Regions from separate parts of the Streptomyces sp. B1866 genome, predicted to be linked through region 2. Evidence: riboswitches for the same ligand, from Rfam matches in the RefSeq annotation. Region 2 holds a riboswitch; each other region holds the start of a gene.

What was found. A riboswitch is a leader RNA that binds a small molecule or an ion and turns the genes downstream of it on or off. The one in region 2 is predicted to bind cyclic di-AMP.
Positions count from the first base shown of each region.
Region 1: linked by a shared signal. The riboswitch ahead of RKE29_RS22525 (transglycosylase family protein) and the one ahead of RKE29_RS13670 (M23 family metallopeptidase) in region 2 are both predicted to bind cyclic di-AMP.
Region 3: linked by a shared signal. The riboswitch ahead of RKE29_RS02655 (M23 family metallopeptidase) and the one ahead of RKE29_RS13670 (M23 family metallopeptidase) in region 2 are both predicted to bind cyclic di-AMP.

Region 1 is NZ_JAVSCF010000204.1:1,339-7,459, reverse strand. It holds gene RKE29_RS22545 (6-phospho-beta-glucosidase) at 1-733, opposite strand, end outside; gene RKE29_RS22540 (DUF72 domain-containing protein) at 767-1,525, opposite strand; partial or broken gene RKE29_RS22535 (phosphoribosyltransferase) at 1,727-2,362, shown strand; gene RKE29_RS22530 (DUF1876 domain-containing protein) at 2,417-2,686, shown strand; gene RKE29_RS22525 (transglycosylase family protein) at 2,794-3,969, opposite strand; cyclic di-AMP (ydaO/yuaA leader) riboswitch at 3,976-4,162, opposite strand; gene RKE29_RS22520 (DUF4232 domain-containing protein) at 4,708-5,421, shown strand; gene RKE29_RS22515 (hypothetical protein) at 5,731-5,898, shown strand; partial or broken gene RKE29_RS22510 (HEXXH motif domain-containing protein) at 5,895-6,121, shown strand, end outside.
Region 2 is NZ_JAVSCF010000082.1:7,099-13,219, reverse strand. It holds gene RKE29_RS13685 (DUF5998 family protein) at 1-392, opposite strand, end outside; gene RKE29_RS13680 (HPr family phosphocarrier protein) at 780-1,061, shown strand; gene RKE29_RS13675 (GntR family transcriptional regulator) at 1,261-2,001, opposite strand; gene RKE29_RS13670 (M23 family metallopeptidase) at 2,233-3,003, opposite strand; cyclic di-AMP (ydaO/yuaA leader) riboswitch at 3,017-3,172, opposite strand; gene RKE29_RS13665 (pitrilysin family protein) at 3,509-4,876, opposite strand; gene RKE29_RS13660 (pitrilysin family protein) at 4,897-6,121, opposite strand, start outside.
Region 3 is NZ_JAVSCF010000008.1:12,988-19,108, forward strand. It holds gene RKE29_RS02645 (hypothetical protein) at 34-339, shown strand; gene RKE29_RS02650 (aldo/keto reductase) at 460-1,467, opposite strand; gene RKE29_RS02655 (M23 family metallopeptidase) at 1,611-2,651, opposite strand; cyclic di-AMP (ydaO/yuaA leader) riboswitch at 2,894-3,035, opposite strand; gene RKE29_RS02660 (DUF6227 family protein) at 3,634-4,482, opposite strand; gene RKE29_RS02665 (DoxX family membrane protein) at 4,666-5,241, opposite strand; gene RKE29_RS02670 (DNA adenine methylase) at 5,766-6,121, opposite strand, start outside.

The DNA.
Region 1 (6,121 bases), on a different contig from region 2:
GCGCGCCGAACAGCCGGCCCTCCTCGAAGGACGCCAGCCGTCCCGCGTCCGCCAGCAGCTCGGGCAGCCGGTCGCGCCCGTCTACCAGCAGCCGCCGCAGCCAGCCGAGGTGGTTCAGCCCGACGTAGTCGTACTGCGCCCGGTCCGGGTCGGCGCCCAGGGCCCGCGCGGCGCGGCGGCACAGTCCGACCGGCGAGTCGCAGATGCCGATCACCCGGTCGCCCAGCACCCGCTGCATCGCCTCGGTGACCAGGCCCGCCGGGTTGGTGAAGTTGATCACCCACGCGTCCGGTGCCACGGCCGCGATGCGCTCGGCGATCCGCACGGCCGCCGGCAGGGTGCGCAGCCCGTACAGCACGCCGCCCGCGCCGGTGGTCTCCTGCCCCAGAACGCCCTCCGCGAGCGGGACGCGCTCGTCGCGGGTCCGCCCGTCCAGGCCGCCGGCCCGGATCGCGGAGAAGACGAAGTCGGCGCCGCGCAGCGCGTCGTCCAGCGCGGTGGCGACGCGCACCGCGGGCGCCGCGGCACCGGCCGGGTGGGCGGCGGCCTGCCCGGCCAGCACGGCGCCGATCGCGTCCAGGCGCGGGCTGTCGGTGTCGTACAGCACCACCTCGGTGACCCGCCCGCTACCGGCTGGCCCGCCGGCCGGCCCGGGGTCCAGTCCCTCGTCCAGCAGGGCCCGGTACACCAGCGGCACCCGGAACCCCCCGCCGCCCAGCACGGTCAGCCTCATGTGTCACAACCTCCCCGTCGGCTGCCTGGCACGCTACCCGTCCGGCGTGCGGGTGGCCTCGCGGCCCAGCCCGGCCACGGCCCGGGCGAAGACGGCGGCGTCCCGGACGGCGGCGCCGCCGGGGTCGTTGTTGAAGTACGCGTACACGTCCGCGCCCGCCGGCCAGGTGTCGCCCACCCGCCGCGCCCAGGTGGCCAGCGCCTGGCGGCCGTAGCGGGGCGGGGGGCTGGCCCGGCCGCCGTGGAAGCGCAGGTAGCCCCACCCGGCGGTGCGCCACAGCGGTCCGGCCGGCCGGGACCCCGCGTCCGCCCAGCACAGGGCCGCGCCCCGCCGCCGCAGGACCTCGCGCACCTCGTCGGTCCACCAGGACGGGTGGCGCGGCTCGACGGCCACGCGCGTGCCGGACGGGAAGCAGCCCAGGCAGGCGTCCAGCAGGGCGGGGTCCGCGGGCAGCGTCGGCGGCAGCTGGAGCAGGACGGGGCCGAGCCGGTCGCCGAGCGCACCGGCGTGGTCCATCAGGCGCCGTACGGGCTCCTCGGGGTCGCGCAGCCGTTTGATGTGGGTGAGGTAGCGGCTGGCCTTGAGGGCCATCACGAAGCCCGGGGGCGTGCGGTCCCGCCAGGCGGCGAACTGCTCGGGCGCGGGCAGCCGGTAGAAGGCGTTGTTGCTCTCGACGGTGGCGAAGCGGCGCGTGTACTCCTCCAGCCACCGCCGCTGCGGGCAGCCGGCCGGGTAGAGGACGTCGCGCCAGTCCCTGTACTGCCACCCGGAGGTTCCGACGAGGACGGTCATGCCGTCGATCCCTGCCCGCCGGGCGCCCGGACGGCACCCGGCCGCGCCCGCGGCCACTCCCGTGGACGCGGCCGACTGGCCGCCGCCGGTTTGCGCGCGGCCCGGGCCTGGGCTTGATTCGGCAGTGACCCGCCGGGCGGCCGCGGCGGGCCGGCGGCGCGGCGTCCCGCGCCGTTCCCCGTCCCCGAGGGGTGGCACGCGATGTTCTTCACCGACCGTACCGACGCCGGGCGGCGCCTGGCCGGGCGCCTGGCGCACCTGCGCGAGGAGCGGCCGGTGGTGCTGGGCCTGCCGCGCGGCGGGGTGCCGGTGGCCTTCGAGGTGGCGCGGGCCCTGCGCGCGCCGCTGGACGTCATCGTCGTCCGCAAGCTCGGCGTCCCCTACCACCGGGAGCTGGCGTTCGGGGCGGTGGGGGAGGGCGGCGTGCGGGTCGTGCACGACGAGATCGTCCGGCTCAGCGCCGCCGACCCGGAGGACCTGGCGCGGGTGGAGCGGGAGGAGCGCGAGGAGCTGGACCGGCAGGTGCGGCGGCTGCGCGGCGACCGGCCGCGGGCCGGCATCGCGGACCGGACCGCGGTCCTGGTGGACGACGGGATGGCCACCGGCGCGACGGCCCGGGCCGCCTGCCGGGTCGCGCGCGCCCAGGGCGCCGCCCGGGTGGTGGTGGCCGTGCCGGTGGCCGCCCCGGAGGCCGCTGCGGCGCTGCGCACCGGCCCGGACCCGGCGGACGAGGTGGTGTGCCTGGACGCGCCCGCCGACTTCCTGGCGGTCGGCGCCTGGTACGGGGACTTCTCCCAGACCAGCGACTCCGAGGTCGTGGACCTGCTGTCCCGGTCGACCGAATCACCCGAATAGGCGCATTCTGGTAGGAGGACGCAGGAGGTGGTCGCGATGGAGACGATCGTGGGATGCGACATCGAGATGGAGTTCCGGGAGCTCGGCCCCCTGACCGAGGCCGTCGTACGGCTGCGGATGCACGACGGCACCGAGATGCTCGCCCAGGGCCGGGCCAACCGGAATCCGGCGGACCCCGCGCAGCCGCGGGTGGGTGAGGAGATCGCGGCGGCGCGGGCGCTGAGCAATCTCGCGCACCGGCTGATCTCGAAGGCGGGCGGCGACATCGAGGAGGTCACCCACGCCAGGGCCCACCTGGTGATGTGACCCCGGCCTGCGGCCTGTGCGGTGGCCGGGCGCGCACACGCGGCCGGCCGGGGGCGCCGCGCGGCGCCCCCGGCCGGATCGCCGGAGCGGAAGACGACGGGTTGCCGTCAGATGGCGACGCCCTTGGCCCGCAGGTAGGCCAGGGGGTCGATGTCGGTGCCGTAGCCCGGGCCGGTGCGCACCTCGAAGTGCAGGTGCGGGCCGGTGACGTTGCCGGTGGCGCCGGACAGGCCGATCTGCTGGCCCGCCGAGACGGTCTGGCCGACCGAGACCGACACCTGGGACAGGTGCGCGTACTGGCTGTACTTGCCGTCGGCGTGCTTGAGCACGACCTGGTTGCCGTACGCGCCGCCCGGGCCGGCCGCGACCACGGTGGCGTCGCCCACGGCCCGCACCTGGGTGCCGGTCGCGACGGGGAAGTCCACGCCGGTGTGGTAGCCGCTGGACCAGTTGCTGCCGGCCACGTGGTAAGCGGTGCCGAGCGCGGCGTTCGCGACCGGGGCCACGAAGCCGGACGCGCTCTTGACGGTGGCGGCCTTCGGCGAGGCGGCCCCGGTGGACGCGCTCTGCTGCGCCGCGGCGGCGGCGGGCTTGGCGTGTGCACCGTGGCCCACGCGCAGCTTCTGACCCGGGAAGATCAGGTTCGGGTCGTCGCCGATGACCTGGCGGTTGGCGTCGTACAGCCGGTGCCAGCCGCCCTTGACGCCGTGCGCGTCGGCGATCTTGGACAGGGTGTCGCCGCTGACCACGGTGTGCGAAGCGCCGGTCCTCGGCGCGGGCGCGGGCGCGGTCTTCTTCGGCGCCTTGGGCGCGGCCTTGGGCGCGCTGGTGGCGGGGGCGCTCTTGGCCTCGGCCGGGGCGGCCTTGGTGGTGGCGCCGTCGGGGTTGATGGCGGGGGCCGGGCCGCCCGCCGTCAGGCCCGCCTTCACCGAGCACACCGGCCAGGCGCCGGGGCCCTGGACCGCGAGCACCTTCTCGGCGATGGCGATCTGCTGGTCCTTGGTGGCCAGGTCGGCGCGCGGCGCGTACTTCGTGCCGCCGAACTCCGACCAGGTGCTCTGGGTGAACTGCAGGCCGCCGTAGAAGCCGTTGCCGGTGTTGATGTGCCAGTTGCCGGTGCTCTCGCACTGCGCGACCTTGTCCCAGGTCGAGACCGAGGCCGCGTGCGCCTGGCCGACTCCGATCAGGGGCAGGGCGACACCGGCGCCGCCTGCGGTCAGCGCCAGCGTGGCGCGCGAGAAACGACGGGTCTTGGGCCGGCGATGACGTCCGCGTGCAGACATAGAAGGTCTTCCTCTCCTACGCCTGCGAGGTGAGCTGTCGGGTTCGGGCAGGAAAGTTGCCCGGCCGCGCGGTGCCCGGTGCCCGTGGGCACCGCGACGCGGCTTCACCCCAAGCCGCACCGCGCCTTGCGCGCGATGCGGCACTTACCTGGGTCCCCCGCTCCTGCCGTGGTGGATGGGTCGTGTTTCCTCCCAGCCGGCGGCAGGACTCGGCGTTCCGGCTCAGGAGGCCCCGCACGGAATGCGGCGGGAGTCGCAAATTAAACACACGGGTTTGAGCGCGACAAGGCAGTGGAATATCGATCAAGGAGATAACGGGAGTGAATTGCCCGCATCATCACGCTGTGCTGTGAATCCTCTCCGGAGCGCAATCCCGGATTGTCTTCCGGGGGGCGTCAACGGCGGCCGGGAGAAAGGGAGTCGCGCGGAGCTGTCTCCGGGTGCTCACGGAAAGTCCGCAAACCGGCCGCGTTATCTGTGATGTGTGTCACCGAATTCAAAATGCCCGTTTTGTGGAGTCGGTGGAGCGTGACCCAGCTCACTGGATTGCGCCGGGAATATCCGCAATCGACCTGAATGACCGGTCCGGCATGGGGTCACCGGTTCCCGGGGAGGGCCGGAAGGAAGGGCCGGAAGGGCGGGGCGGGGGGACGTCCGGGACGGCATGTCCGGGACCGAGCCGGGCACTCGGCGACGAGGGCCGGAACACCGGCCGACGCCGATCCAGGGAGGTTGTCCATGGCGCAGCACACCCGTACGACAACGACCAGGCGGCGGTCACTCGCCGCGTCCGCCCTGCTCGTCGCGGCCGTCGCGGCGGCCGCGGCGTGCGGCACCGACTCCGGGGACGGCGCTCGCGGAGCTGTGGAGACCCCGGGCCTGTCCAGCGGGCTCGCCTCGCACACCGGGCCGGAGGGCACCGGGGAGGGCTCGTCCGCGGCCTCCCGGAGCACGCCGGGCGCGTCCGCGCCCGGCTCCGTCGCGCCGTCGTCCGCTCCCGGTGCCTCCACTGCCCCCGGTGCCTCGTCCGCGCCCTCCGCCCGGCGGATCTGCGCCGCCGGCGATCTGAAACTGTCCTTCGGCCGGGTGGACATCGGCGCCGGGAACATTTACGCGCCGCTGGTGTTCACCAACACCGGAAAGTCCTCCTGCACGCTCACCGGATTCCCCGGCGTTTCCGTGCTGGACTCCTCGGGCAAGGCCATCGGCGCGCCCGCGACCCGCAGCGGCGCCGCGCACGGCACGCTCACCCTGAAATCCGGGGGCAGCGTGCATGCGAGCGTCCACACCGTCAACGAGGGCGTGTCCGGCAAACCGTGCCGGCCGGCCGCCTCGACGATCCGCGCCTATCCGCCGGATTCCAGGCAGGCGTTGACGGCGCCGGTGCGCTCTTTCCGGGTGTGCGGCGGCGTGTTCGACGTGAGCGCGGTCGAACCGGGAACACGCCCCTGACCCCGCTTCCCGGCGAACCCCGGCGGCGTTCCGCCGGGTTGGCGGCGGGCCGCCGCTGCGCCGCGTGCCCCGCGCCGTCGCCCGCGCCGGGCCGCCGCCCGCGCACCACGCGCGGGCGGCTTGCGCAGGGAGAGCGTGAACCCCCTGTGGCGGGCGGGAAGTTGACGGTCCGACAGGTCGTGACGGCCGTGTCCGGAAGGGAGCCTTCCGGCCGTGCCCCCTCTTTCCCAACCATTCTTGAATGAGCCACCATGGACCGGGGCGCCTCGTCAGAGCCGACACGCGGCGTCCGGAGGGGGGACGATCGTCATGGAGCGAGCCGCCACCGAGGTCGAGACGGAGCTTCTGGACCTGTCCGCGGTGTCACTCGACGCGCTCGACGGCCACCCGGGGCTGGCCGTGGCCGTCGACCGCCTCCTCGGCATCGCGCAGTCTCCGCCGCTGTCGATCAACGCCGTCGAGGAGGAGGATTGTTGACCGAGCCGGGCGGCCGCGCCGCGGCCTCCGTGCCCCAGGGCCGTACGCAGGCGCCGCCCCCGCCGACCGTCCCCGCCCCGCGGCGGCCCGGCGCGGGTCACCTCCACCGGCTGTCCGCGGCGAGCTTCGCCGACCTCGCGAGCGGATCCGGCGACGCGCGGGCTGTGGCCGAGCTGAGCGCGGGCCAGCGCAGCCGGGCCGTGCTGCTGCTGCGCGGGCTGGT
Region 2 (6,121 bases):
GCGCCCCAGCCGATGGTGAGCACGACCTCGCGCGGCAGCGTGCCCGGCGTGTACGACTCGGGGTTGGCGACCACGCGGCTGAGCACGACGGAGGAGATGCGCTCCAGCTTCACCGACTCGGTGGAGGTGGTGGCGTACGGCGAGGGCGAGGTGCCGTCGGCGGCCTGCTCGTCGGTGTGGCTGACGATGAACCGGGTGCCGGTGAGGACCAGGACCGTGACGTGGCGGCGGACCTCGTTGGAGTCGAAGGTGGTCTCCTGGTGGACCAGGTACGACACGACCGGCTCGCCGCCGACCGCGGCCTCCACCGCTTCGGCCACGAGTGCCGGGTAGTAGCCGCTGCGCTCGATCGCCGCGCGCAGCCCCTTGGTGGTCGTACCGGTCTTCGCCATGCGCCCATCCTACGGGTCCGTAGCCCCCCCTGAACCGGCGTACCCGGTGTGTGCTGCCGGGTACCCCGCGTCGCGGGTGCGGCGGTGGGCCGGGGGTGCGGTGCGGGAGGTGTGCGCCCAGGCAGGCGCCACGGGCCGGTGAGGCGGACCGGCGCGCCGGAGAGGCGGATCCGCGGGCCGCCGCCGGGCCGCGCGCCCGCCCTGCGAGCCCGCGCACGTCGGTCCGGATGGCGGACCCCTTGCGTCGGGACGGGGAGGCGCGGGAAAGTCCGTATCGGAACGGTTTCGGGCACGACCGGACCTGTTCGGACACCATCCGGACGGAGTCAGACATCATGCGAAACTGGTCCAGACAAGATTGAATCGCACCTGAAGGGCAAAAACACCATGGTTGAACGCCGTGTCACCATCGGCTGGGCCGAGGGGCTGCACGCCCGCCCCGCGTCGATCTTCGTCCGGGCGGCCACCGCGTCCGGCGTCCCCGTGACGATCTCCAAGAACGGCGGCAGCCCGGTCAACGCGGCGTCCATGCTCGCCGTGCTGGGTCTGGGCGTCCGGGGCGGCGAGGAGGTCGTGATCGCGTCCGAGGCCGACGGCGCCGAGATCGCGCTCGACCGGCTGGCCAAGCTGGTCGCAGAGGGACTGGAGGAGCTTCCGGAGACCGTGTGACCGTCCGACGCCGAGCCGGGCGGCTTTCCCGGGCCCGGCTCCCCCGCGGTGCGGCGCGCGGATTCCATGCCGACGGGGCCGCGGCAACCAATTCAGGATGCCGCGGCCTCCCGGGCCGCCTTTCCGGCGCCTTTACCCGGAAGGCGGCACAAAAGAGGAAAGGGCGCAGAATTCTAAATAGTTGTATACGGGGCCGATGTTAATTCCGAGCGCTCGCCGTGTTTACGGACTGTTTCAAGGTCCTCACATGGCCGGGCCGGCGCAGCCGGTAGTGCGCGAGCGAGCGCTCCGCGTGTGCGGTCGCGAGCGCCCGCGCCCGGTCGGCGTCGCCGCGCGCCACCGCGTCCACCAGCGCACCGTGCTCCTCCCACGACTCCACCGCCCGCGCCGCGGCGGACTCCGCGCGCACGGCGCCGGCCTGCGGAGCCTGCGCCACCAGGCGGGCCGGGTCCTCGTACACCCAGGCGATCTTGCGGCGCAGCTGGACGAGCAGCGCGGCGAGGCTGGGGCTGCCGGACGCCTGGGCCAGCGTCTCGTGGAACCAGTCGCCGAGCGACCGCAGTTCGCCGAGCTGGCCGCGGTGGGCCCGCTCCTGGCCCAGCCTGACCAGGCCGCGCAGCACCTTCAGGTGCGCCTCGGTGCGGCGCTGGGCGGCCCGGGCCGCGCCCAGCGGCTCCAGCAGGGCGCGGATGTCGAGCAGGTCGGCGGCCTCCCGCTCGGACGGCTGCGCCACGCACGCGCCCGCGTGCCGGCGCGTCGTCACGAAGCCCTCGGACTCCAGGGTGCGCAGGGCCTCGCGCACCGGCACCCGGGAGACGCCGTAGCGCCGGGCCAGCAGCTCCTCGGTCAGCCGGCTGCCCGGCGCGAACGCGCCGGACACGATGTCGTCGCGAATGGCCGTGCACACCGCGTGCGCCGAAATCCGCCGGCCGCCCTGCATCGGCGTCGCATCGCTGTTCACTTCCGGTCCCGCATCGTCGAACCTCCGCCTTAATCTCAGCGAAACACAGCCGATTGACGCGTGTCAGCGACTCTATTCTAAGCGGACGGAATTTCCGATGGCCGCAGCAGTTTTATGGAAATTTTTTGGCCAAGGACGCGGGTACGGCGAAGGCCCCGGCCGGTGGGGCCGGGGCCTTCGGCGGCGGGCCCGGGGGCCGGCCGACGGCCGTCAGAGGCTGACGCCGTGGGCGCGCAGGTAGGCGACGGGGTCGATGTCCGAGCCGTAGTCCGGGGTGGTGCGGGCCTCGAAGTGCAGGTGCGGCCCGGTGGTGTGGCCGGTGCGGCCCGACAGGCCGATGTGCAGGCCGGGCGTGACGTGCTGGCCGACGTGCACGGCGATGGACGACAGGTGCCCGTACTGGGTGTACGTCCCGTCGTTCATCCGGATCACGACGCTCTGGCCGTACGCCCCGTCCCAGCCCGCCTCGACCACCGTGCCGGCGCCCACGGCGCGCACCACGGTGCCCGGGGCGGCGTGGAAGTCGACGCCGGTGTGCGCGCCGGAGGACCACAGTCCGCTGACCGCGTGGTACGGGGTGGAGACGTAGGAGCCCTGGATCGGGGCGACGAAGGCGTTCAGCCGCCTGCGCTCGGCCTCCCGGGCCGCGCGCTCCTTGGCCTCGCGCCGCTCATGGGCCTGGCGCGCGGCCTCCCTGCGGGCCTGCTCCTGAGCGGCCTTGGCGGCGGCCCGCTGGGCCTGGACCTGCTGGACGCGGGCCTGCGCGTCGATCTGCTCGGCGAGCCCGTCGGGGACCGTGACGGCCTGGCGCGGCCCGGCATCCGCCGGCCGCGCGGAGTCGCCCGGAGAGGCGAGGGCCGGTGCCGCCACGGCGGCGACGACGCCGGACGCGGCGAGCGTGACCACCCCCGCGACGCCCACCCCGCCGTGCGGCACGGGATGGGACCTGCGATGCTTCCCGGTGACTTCGGTGGACGCCATGTTCTGGCGCACTCCCTTCCTTCCCTGTCGCCTACCGGGTTAGCTGTCGGGTTCGGAGCGGAAGGTCTCCTACGGGCCCCTCCTGGCGAAGGCGCCCGATTCACCCCGGGGGACTCGGGTCCCCGGCTCCCCTGGCTCGCGCCGTACGGGGACTCGGCGATGGCTGCCCGGGACCGCGGGTGCGGCTCACGTCTGACGGACAGCCGGAGCGACGCTAAGCGGGAGATCTTCCGAACGCCAATCAGATCCCGTCTTTTGTTGGGTTCACCACACACCAGACGCGGACCTCCCGCCCCAAAACGGACGAACGAAAGGGCCTCGACCCGGCGTCACCGGACCAAGGCCCTTCGCATGACCGCTTGATCACGGTCCGTCCGTTTTCTTCGTGGGTGCCGCGCGGACTCCCCGGGACGTGCCCGACCGGAGCCGTACGCGCCCGGCGGGGCTCCGGCGGCGCGGCGGTCGGCGGCCCCGGGCAGACCCCGGGGCACGGGCGCCGGCGGGGTCACCCGGTCTCGACGGTCACCTCGCCGATGCCCAGCGCCCGGACCGGCTCCGCGATCGCCGAGGCGTCGCCGACGAGCACGGTCACGAGCCGGTCGGTCGGGAAGGCGTTCACCACCGCCGCGGTGGCCTCGACCGTCCCGGTCTCCGCCAGCCGCGCGTACAGCCGCGCCTGGAAGTCGTCCGGCAGGTACTGCTCGACCTGGTCGGCGAGCGTGCCCGCGACGGCCGCCGCGGTCTCGAACCGCAGCGGGGCGACGCCCACCAGGTTCTGCACGGCCACGTCCCGCTCGGCGTCGGTCAGCCCGCCCTCCTTCAGCGTGCGCAGCACCGTCCACAGGTCCGCGAGCGCCGGTCCGGTCACGTCGGTGGCCACCGAGCCGCTGATGGCGAGCATGGCGGCGCCCGAGCCGTCCGGCTCCGAGCGCAGCACCCGGCCGAAGGCGCGCACCCCGTAGGTGTACCCCTTCTCCTCGCGCAGCACGCGGTCGAGCCGGGAGGTGAGGGTGCCGCCCAGGCAGTAGGTGCCGAGCACCTGGGCGGGCCACACCCGGTCGTGCCGGTCGGCGCCGATCCGGCCGATGAGCACCTGCGTCTGCACCGCGCCCGGCCGGTCGACGACCACCACCCGGCCGGTGTCGTCCGCCGTGATCGGGGCGCGCGGCGGCGGCGGAGCCGTACCGCCCTGCCAGGCGCCGAGGGTGTCGGCCAGGATCTGGTCGAGGTCGGTCCCGGCGAGGTCGCCGACGATCACCGCGGTGGCGGTCGCGGGCCGCACATGGGCCTCGTAGAACGCCCGTACGGCGCCGGCGTCGAGGCCCTGGACGGTCTCCTGCGTGCCCTGCCGGGGCCGCGACAGCCGGGACTGCGCGGGGAACAGCGCCCTGGACAGGGCCATCGAGGCGCGCCGGGCCGGGTTGGCCAGCTCGTGCGGGATCTCGTCCAGGCGGTTGCCGACCAGCCGCTCCACCTCGCTGTCGGCGAACGCGGGGGCGCGCAGCGCGTCGGCGAGCAGGGCGAGCCCCTTGGCCAGCCGGGAGACCGGGACCTCCAGGGAGATCCGGACGCCGGGGTGGTCGGCGTGCGCGTCCCAGGTGGCGCCGCAGCGCTCCAGCTCGGCGGCGAACTCCTCGGCGTCGTGCTTGTCGGTGCCCTCGGACAGCGCGCGCGCCATGATCGTGGCGACGCCGTCGAGCCCGGCCGCCTCGGCGTCCAGCGGGGCGTCCAGGTTGACCTCGACCGCGACGACGCGCTGGCCGGGCCGGTGGCAGTGCAGCACGGTCAGGCCGTTGGGCAGCCGGCCGCGCCCGGGCGCGGGGAAGGCCCACGGCTTGGCGGGCCCGGCCTCCGGGCGCGGGTGGAAGGTCATCGTGGTGGTGTCGGCGTGGCTCACTGGGCCGGCTCCCCTTCTTCGTCGGCGGCGGCGGAGGCGTCTGCGGGAGGGCCGTCCGGGGTGTCGGGCGCGGTGTCGGCCGCGGGGACGGGCTCGTAGACGAGCACGGCGCGGTTGTCCGGGCGCAGCCGCGCCGCGGCCACGGCCCGCACCTCCTCGGCGGTCACGTCCAGGGCGCGCCGCACGGCGGTCAGCGCCAGCCGCGGGTCGCCGAAGAGCACCGCGAAGCGGCACAGCTCGTCCGCGCGCCCGCCGACGGTGGCGAGCCGGTCCAGCCACTCGCGCTCCAGCTGCGCCTGGGCGCGCTCCATCTCCTCGGCGGTCGGGCCCTCCTCGGCGAAGCGGGCCAGCTCCTCGTCCACGGCGGCCTCGATGGCGGAGACCTCCACGCCGCCGGACGCCTTGACGTCCAGCCAGCCGAGCGAGGGCGCGCCGGTCAGCCGCAGCAGGCCGAAGCCCGCGGCCACGGCCGTACGGTCCCGGCGCACCAGGCGGTTGTGCAGCCGGGAGGACTCCCCGCCGCCCAGGACGGTCAGCGCCAGGTCGGCGGCGTCGGACTCGCGCGTGCCGTCGTGCGGCAGCCGGTAGGCGGCCATCAGGGCGCGGGAGGGCACGTCCTCGCGCACCACCTCGCGCACCTCGCGGCCGACCACGTCGGGCAGCGAGCCGTCGCGCGGCGCCGGCTTGGCGTCGTGGGCGGGGATGGTGCCGAAGTACTTCTCCACCCAGCCGAGCGTGCGCTCGGGGTCGATGTCGCCGACGACCGCGAGGACGGCGTTGCCCGGCGCGTAGTAGGTGCGGAAGAACGCGCGCGCGTCCTCCAGGGAGGCGGCGTCCAGGTGGGCCATGGAGCCGATCGGGGTGTGGTGGTACGGGTGGCCCTCGGGGTAGACCATGGCCGTCAGCCGCTCGAAGGCGGTGCCGTAGGGGACGTTGTCGTACCGCTGGCGGCGCTCGTTCTTGACCACGTCCCGCTGGTTGTCCAGGCTCTCCTGGTCCAGGGCGGTCAGCAGCGAGCCCATCCGGTCGGCCTCCAGCCACAGCGCGAGCTCCAGCTGGTGGGCGGGCATGGTCTCGAAGTAGTTGGTGCGCTCGAAGCTCGTCGTGCCGTTCAGCGAGCCGCCCGCGCCCTGCACCAGCTCGAAGTGGCCGTTGCCCGGCACCTGCGCGGACCCCTGGAACATCAGGTGCTCGAAGAGGTGGGCCAGGCCCGTGCGCCCC
Region 3 (6,121 bases), on a different contig from region 2:
ATGAGTCGCAGACACACAGTGGAGGTCAGGGCCATGGCGGGAGTACCGGCAAGCGTGGTGGCGGCGGGCGGGCTCGTCGGGGGGTACGGGGTCGCGCGCTGGACGAAGAAGCGGCCGCTGGGCGGCGCGGCGCTGGCGGCGGCCGGGGTGGTGGCCGCGCGGGAGTGGCGGCGGAAGGCCGGGACGGGGACGGCGGCCGCGCTGACCGGGCTGTACGTGGCGGCCTTCGCCGGGTCGCACCCGCTGGCGAAGAAGGTCGGGGCGTGGCCCTCGGTGTTCGCCGTCGCGGGCGGCGTCGCGCTCGCCTCCTGGGCCGCCGCCGACCGCCGCGCGGGCTGAGCACGGGGCCGCCCGGGGCCGTACGCCCCGCCCGCACCGTACGGGCGTACGTACCGGTGGGCGGGCCCGGGAAGCCGTCGGCACCTACCCGACCGGCCCCCGGCCCCGCCGGAAGAAGCGTTACGCCGACGCCTCCGTCAGCCGGGCCAGCTCCTCCCCCGTCAGCGTCAGGTCCGCCACCGCAAGCAGCGCCGGGAGCTGGTCCACCGTGCGGGCGCTGGCGATCGGGGCCGCGACCGTGGGCTGGGCGGCCAGCCAGGCGAGGGCCACGGTGGCATGGGCGGCGCCGCGAGCGGAGGCGACCTCGTCGAGGGCGGCCAGGACCTTGCGGCCGCGTTCGGTGGACAGGTGCTGGGCGGCGCTCTCCGAGCGGGCGCTGTCCACGGTGGCGCCCGGCCGGTACTTGCCGCTGAGGAAGCCGGACGCCAGGGCGAAGTACGGGAGGGTGGCCAGTCCGTGGCGGGCGGCGGTGTCGGCCAGCGGGCCCTCGTAGGTGTCGCGGGAGACCAGGTTGTAGTGCGGCTGGAGGGCTGCGTACCGGGCCAGGTTCTCGCGCTCCGAGAAGGCGAGGGACGCTTCCAGGCGCTCGGGGGAGATGTTCGAGGCGCCGATCTCGCGGACCTTGCCCTCCCGGACGAGCGCGTCGAGGGTGGCGATGATGTCCTCGACCGGCACGGACGGGTCGTCGAAATGGGTGTAGTAGAGGTCGATGTAGTCGGTGCGCAGACGTTTCAGCGACTCCTCGACGCCCGACCTGATCACGGCGGGGGCCAGGCCGCGGCGCTCCGGGTAGCCCGCGCCGACCTTGGTGGCCAGTACCACCTCGGAGCGGTTGCCGCGGGAGGCGAACCAGTCGCCGATGATCGTCTCGGACTCGCCGCCCGCGTTGCCCGGCGCCCAGGCCGAGTAGATGTCGGCGGTGTCCACGAAGTCGCCGCCCGCCTCGGCGTAGGCGTCGAGCACGGCGAAGGACCCGGCCTCGTCGGCCGTCCAGCCGAAGACGTTGCCGCCGAGCGAGAGCGGGAAGACGGAGAGGCCGCCGATCCGCTTGCGACCGGTGCCGGGCCGCGGCGCCGCGCCCGTCTTGGTGTCGTTCGCGGTCGGGTTGTCAAGCGCATTATCGGTCATGCGTGGGTTCAACACCCGGGCGGGGAACGATATTCCGCGCGGTATCTCACCGATTATCCAGGTCCGGAAGGGCCGCGTACGAGACCGGCGGCCCTGGCGTCAAGGGGGGAGAGATCGCCAGGGCCGCCGGGGTATCAGGGGCCTCAGGGGGTGAGGCCGTGCTGGCGCAGCCAGGCCAGCGGGTCGACCGGCTCGCCGCCGCCCGGCCTGACCTCCAGGTGCAGGTGCGGGCCGGTCACGTTGCCGGTGGCGCCGACGCGGCCGAGCACGTCGCCCGTCGTCACCGTGCCCGCCGTCCTGACCATGGACGACAGGTGGCAGTACCACAGCTCGGTGCCGTCGGGCAGCGTCAGCACGACACGGTAGCCGTACGAACCGGCCCACCCGGCCTCCGTGATGGTGCCGCCGTGCACCGCCTTGACCGGCGTGCCGGTCGGCGCCGCGAAGTCCTGGCCCGTGTGGTTGGCCGACCACATGTCGCCCGCCTGGCCGAAACCGGCCGTGAGCGTGTACGAGGACACCGGCAGGGCGTACGAGCCGGCGAGCGTGACCGCGCGGTCGGCCTCGGCCTGCCGCCGCGCCGCCTCCTCGGCCTGCCGGGCCGCCTCCGCCGCCTTCCGGGCGGCCTCCTGCTCGGCGGCCTTCTGCCGGGCCTCGTCCTCCGCGCGCCGCTTGGCGGCCTCCTTCGCGGCCTGCTCGGCCGCGGCCTTGGCGGCGGCCTCCCGCTCCGCCTCCTCGGCGGCGAGCCGCTGCGCCTCGGCCTGGCGCAGGATGCGGGCGCGCAGCGCCTCGCCCGCGTCGGCGACGCCGGTCGCCGCCTGGGCGGCGGTCGCCGGGCCGTGGGCCGTCAGGTCGGGGTGGGCGGCGGTCGTCCGCTGTCCGGCCGCCGCGTCGGGGAAGCCGATCGTGCCGAGGGCCGGCAGGTCCTTGGTGGTGTCGGGCATCGCCCGCTGGACCTGGTCGGCGACGTGGCCGAGGTCGGGCACGGTGATCGGGGGCGCGGGCCGGTCCTTGGCGGACGCCATGCCGCCCGCGCCGACCGCCGCCATCACGCCGACGCCGAGCACGGCGCTGCTGCGCGCCATCGTGCCGCCGCGCTGCCGCGCCACGCGGTGCCTGCCGCGCACCGGGGCCAGCGACTCCTCGGTGGGGTTCCACTCCTGCCCGTCGGTGCCGGGCGGCAGCCCTTCGGGCCCGGCGTACGCGCCGTGATCGCCGTACGGGCCGTAGCCGCCGGGAGCGCCGTCGCCGGTCGGGGGGTTGGAGGCCGCGCCGAGCGCGTCATACGGCCCGTACGGCGCGGACGTGGGCGTCGCGGGAAGCGAAGGCGCGGCAGGGGACGCGGGGGCCGGGGCCGGGAACGGCGCCGGTGCGGCAGACGGACCCTCGTCGAGGGCAGACCTGTTGGACGCCACGGGGGCGCACTCCTTTCCTTCCCTCTCGCCTACCGGGTTAGCTGACGGGTTCGGAGGTGGAAGGTCTCCTACGGGCCACGCTGGCCCGATTCACCCCAGGGTGTGTGGTTCCCCGGTTCCCTTGGTGCTGCCGCGCCGCGGCGGCTTGTGGTGCCGCGGCTCGGCCGGGATTCGGCGACGGCGCACGGTGCCGCCTGGTGGCGACAGTGACGACCGCGCTGCGTTATCGAACGTTAATAGACAGCCCGTCGGGATTCCAAGCTCTTCCCCAGAATCCCCTCGACTTCACCAGAGAATTTACCGGCCACAGTGGCACCAAAGGGGACGAATCCACGACGGCCAAAATCCGCACCAAAACACGTCACGCTCGATCGTGCGCCAATCGTTATCCTGCGGGACCTTGACCGCATACGCTCCGTGTCCCACGCGAGCGGATACGGGCGGCGGGTGAGGGGCGGGCGCTCGTGGTCCGGGGCGGCCCGGCGGCCGGCGGCGCGGCCGTACGTGCCGTATGCGCCGTGCCGCCTGCGCTGTACGGGTGCGCCGCGTACGGACGCGCGGGTGGGCGGGCAGCCTACAGGCGGGCCCGCGCGCGGAATCCCGCCCAGACCGCGCGGCCGCCTCCCGGGCCGCCGGGCCGGACGCTCGGCGGCGGTCACACCCGGTCAGTCCGAGCGCCCGTTCGGCCGACTGTGCCCGGGGTGGGGTCCGGCCACGCTCAAGGGGTGTTCGAGGCTCGCTCAGGCCGCGGTCACAGGTCGACGCCCAGCGCGCGGGCGTGCCGGTCCGCCGCCAGCTCCGCCGCCGCCTCGTCCAGGTAGACCTCGCACACCAGCCGCCCGTCGCTGGTCAGGTTGTGCTCCAGCTCCCACAGCACGATCTCGTCCCCTCCGGCGAGGAGGAACGCGTGCTCGTAGAAGCGGCACCAGGTCGCGTCCGAGTGCTCCGAGCGGCGGCGCGGCTTCGTCGCCAGCACGATGTCGTGCGCGAAGGCCGTCGCGAGCAGCCGCTCGGTGTCCTCGCCCGGGCGGTCGGGGTTCTCGGCGCGGCGCAGCACCCGGCGGGCGTGGTCGGCCGAGTCGTCGGCCACGTACATGTACGCGCGCCTGAGGGCGCGCGGGGACGCCGAGGGCGCGAAGGTGGGCGGGAACTGCTCCGGCAGCAGCAGCGCGCCGATGTCCCACCGCTCCGCCTCCCCGGCCAGGCCTCCCGGCCGACCCGCCGGACGCGCCCGCTCCGCCCCGTCCTCCGGCCGTCCGCCGTCGATCCGCTCCTGCGCGCGGCACTCGGCGACGACCAGGGCCTCCTCGTCGGTGTACAGCTCGTACAGGGGGCGGGCCCCGGGCGCCGGGACGTGCTCCAGCTCCCACAGCGTGCGGCTGCTGCCGTCCGGCAGGAGGAAGACGTGCCGGTAGGTGCTGTAGCCCGCCGGGCCGGGCGGTTCGTTGTCCTGTCGGCAGGAGCGCAGGTCGGACTGGTACATCAGGGCGCGGTGCAGCCGTGTGCGCACCGCCTCGTCGATCTCGAACCCGTTCTGCGCGCGGGCCAGCAGCCCGTCCACGTACTCGGCCGGCGTGCCGCCCGCCCGTAAGCGCTCCATGCCTCTCTCCTCCCGGCCATCGACTCGCCGCGCTTTCCCTGACGACCTCCGCGCACTTACCGTAGCGGCGCGAACACGGTCGGCGTGGGGATTTCGGATAAGCGATCGCCGGTCTGTTCCGTCGTTATCTCACTCCTGCGCCGGAAGGCGCGGATGTATCACTCACCGGCCTGACCGGACGCCTCAGCCGTCGCCGCTCCCGTCCCCGGCCGGGCCGCCTCCGTCCGGCCTTTCGCCCTCTTCCGACGACCCGGCCCGTAGCGTCGCGGCCCGGCAGCGCAGGACGACGGCGCACGCCGCGGTGCTCGCCGCGAACCCGAGGGCCACCACCCAGGGCCGGTCGAGCCGGTGCCCGGTGAGGTGGTCGAGGGAGAGGCGGCCGGGACCGGCCAGGCCCAGCCCGGCCGCGACCGCGCCGAGGAACGCCGGGAACTCGAAGCCGCCCTCCATGTTGAAGAACCCGGCCGGGGCCTGCACGGCCACCGCCGCGGCCATCGCGCCCGCGGCGGCGGCCCCGGCGGCGGGCGTCGCGAGCCCGGCCGCGAGCAGCGCGCCGCCGCCCGCCTCGCCGAGCCCCGCCGCGAGCGCGCTCGTCCGGCCCGGCACGAAACCCATCTGCTCCATGGCCTGACCGGTGGCCGCCAGGCCGTGGCCGCCGAACCAGCCGAAGAGCTTCTGGGCGCCGTGGGCGAAGAGGACCCCTCCGGTGCTCGCGCGCAGGGCGAGCAGTCCGAGGTCCTGGCGGTGCTTCAGCGGCATGGGACGCCTCCTGGGGATCCTTGGGACGTGGCACCTGCGGGCTGGGCGCGGGGGCTCTGGGGGCGGGCTACGGGCTGTCGGGCCACCGGCCGGCGGCTCCGGGCCTTCGGGCTGTTCGGGCTGTTCGGGCTGTTCGGGCTGTTCGGGTCGTCGTCCGGTCGTCCGGTGTCCGGGCCTGCCGGGGCCTGCGGGCATCAGCCCGGTTGCGGGGGCATCGGGGCCTCGGGGCATCGGGGCGGCCCTCGGGGTCACAGGGGCTGTCGGGGTTACAGGGTCGTCGGAGGCCGCCGGGACCCCTCCCGGGCGGGTCCGGCTGCCGGGCGGGGACCGGGCGTACGGCCGCCCGACCGCCAGTATCCGGCCGCGGCGGCCCGCGCGGCTGGCCGGACTGCGCCGTCCCGGTGACCGCCCGCGGCGGCGCAGACGGCAGCCCCGGCAGTGTCCGACCGACGACCCGGCCGACGACCCGGCCGACGACCCGACGGACGACGCGACCAGCGGCCCGAGCGAACGGCCCGCGGGCGCTACCGGCCGACGAAGATGAACTCGCGCGCCGCCCGGCGCGCCGCGGCCGGGTGCGTGCCGAAAGAATACGTATGATCCACCGAAATCATGCGCACGTCCTCCTTCACCTCGGACAGCAGACCTTTCACCGTGTCCGCGTCGGGAACCGCGTTGGAGGAATAGGAGAGGACGATGACCGACTCGGAGAATGTGTCGAAGGTACGCGCGAGAGCGTCCACGACGGTCTTTTTTGAGGAGAAGGGAGTGGGCTTCTTCGCCAGCTTCTTGGTTTTCGTGTTCTCCATGATCTCCTGGCCCCGCCAGTAGACGGAAAGCCCTTCCAGGAAGTGGTAGCGCTTGACGTAGCAGTTGTCGT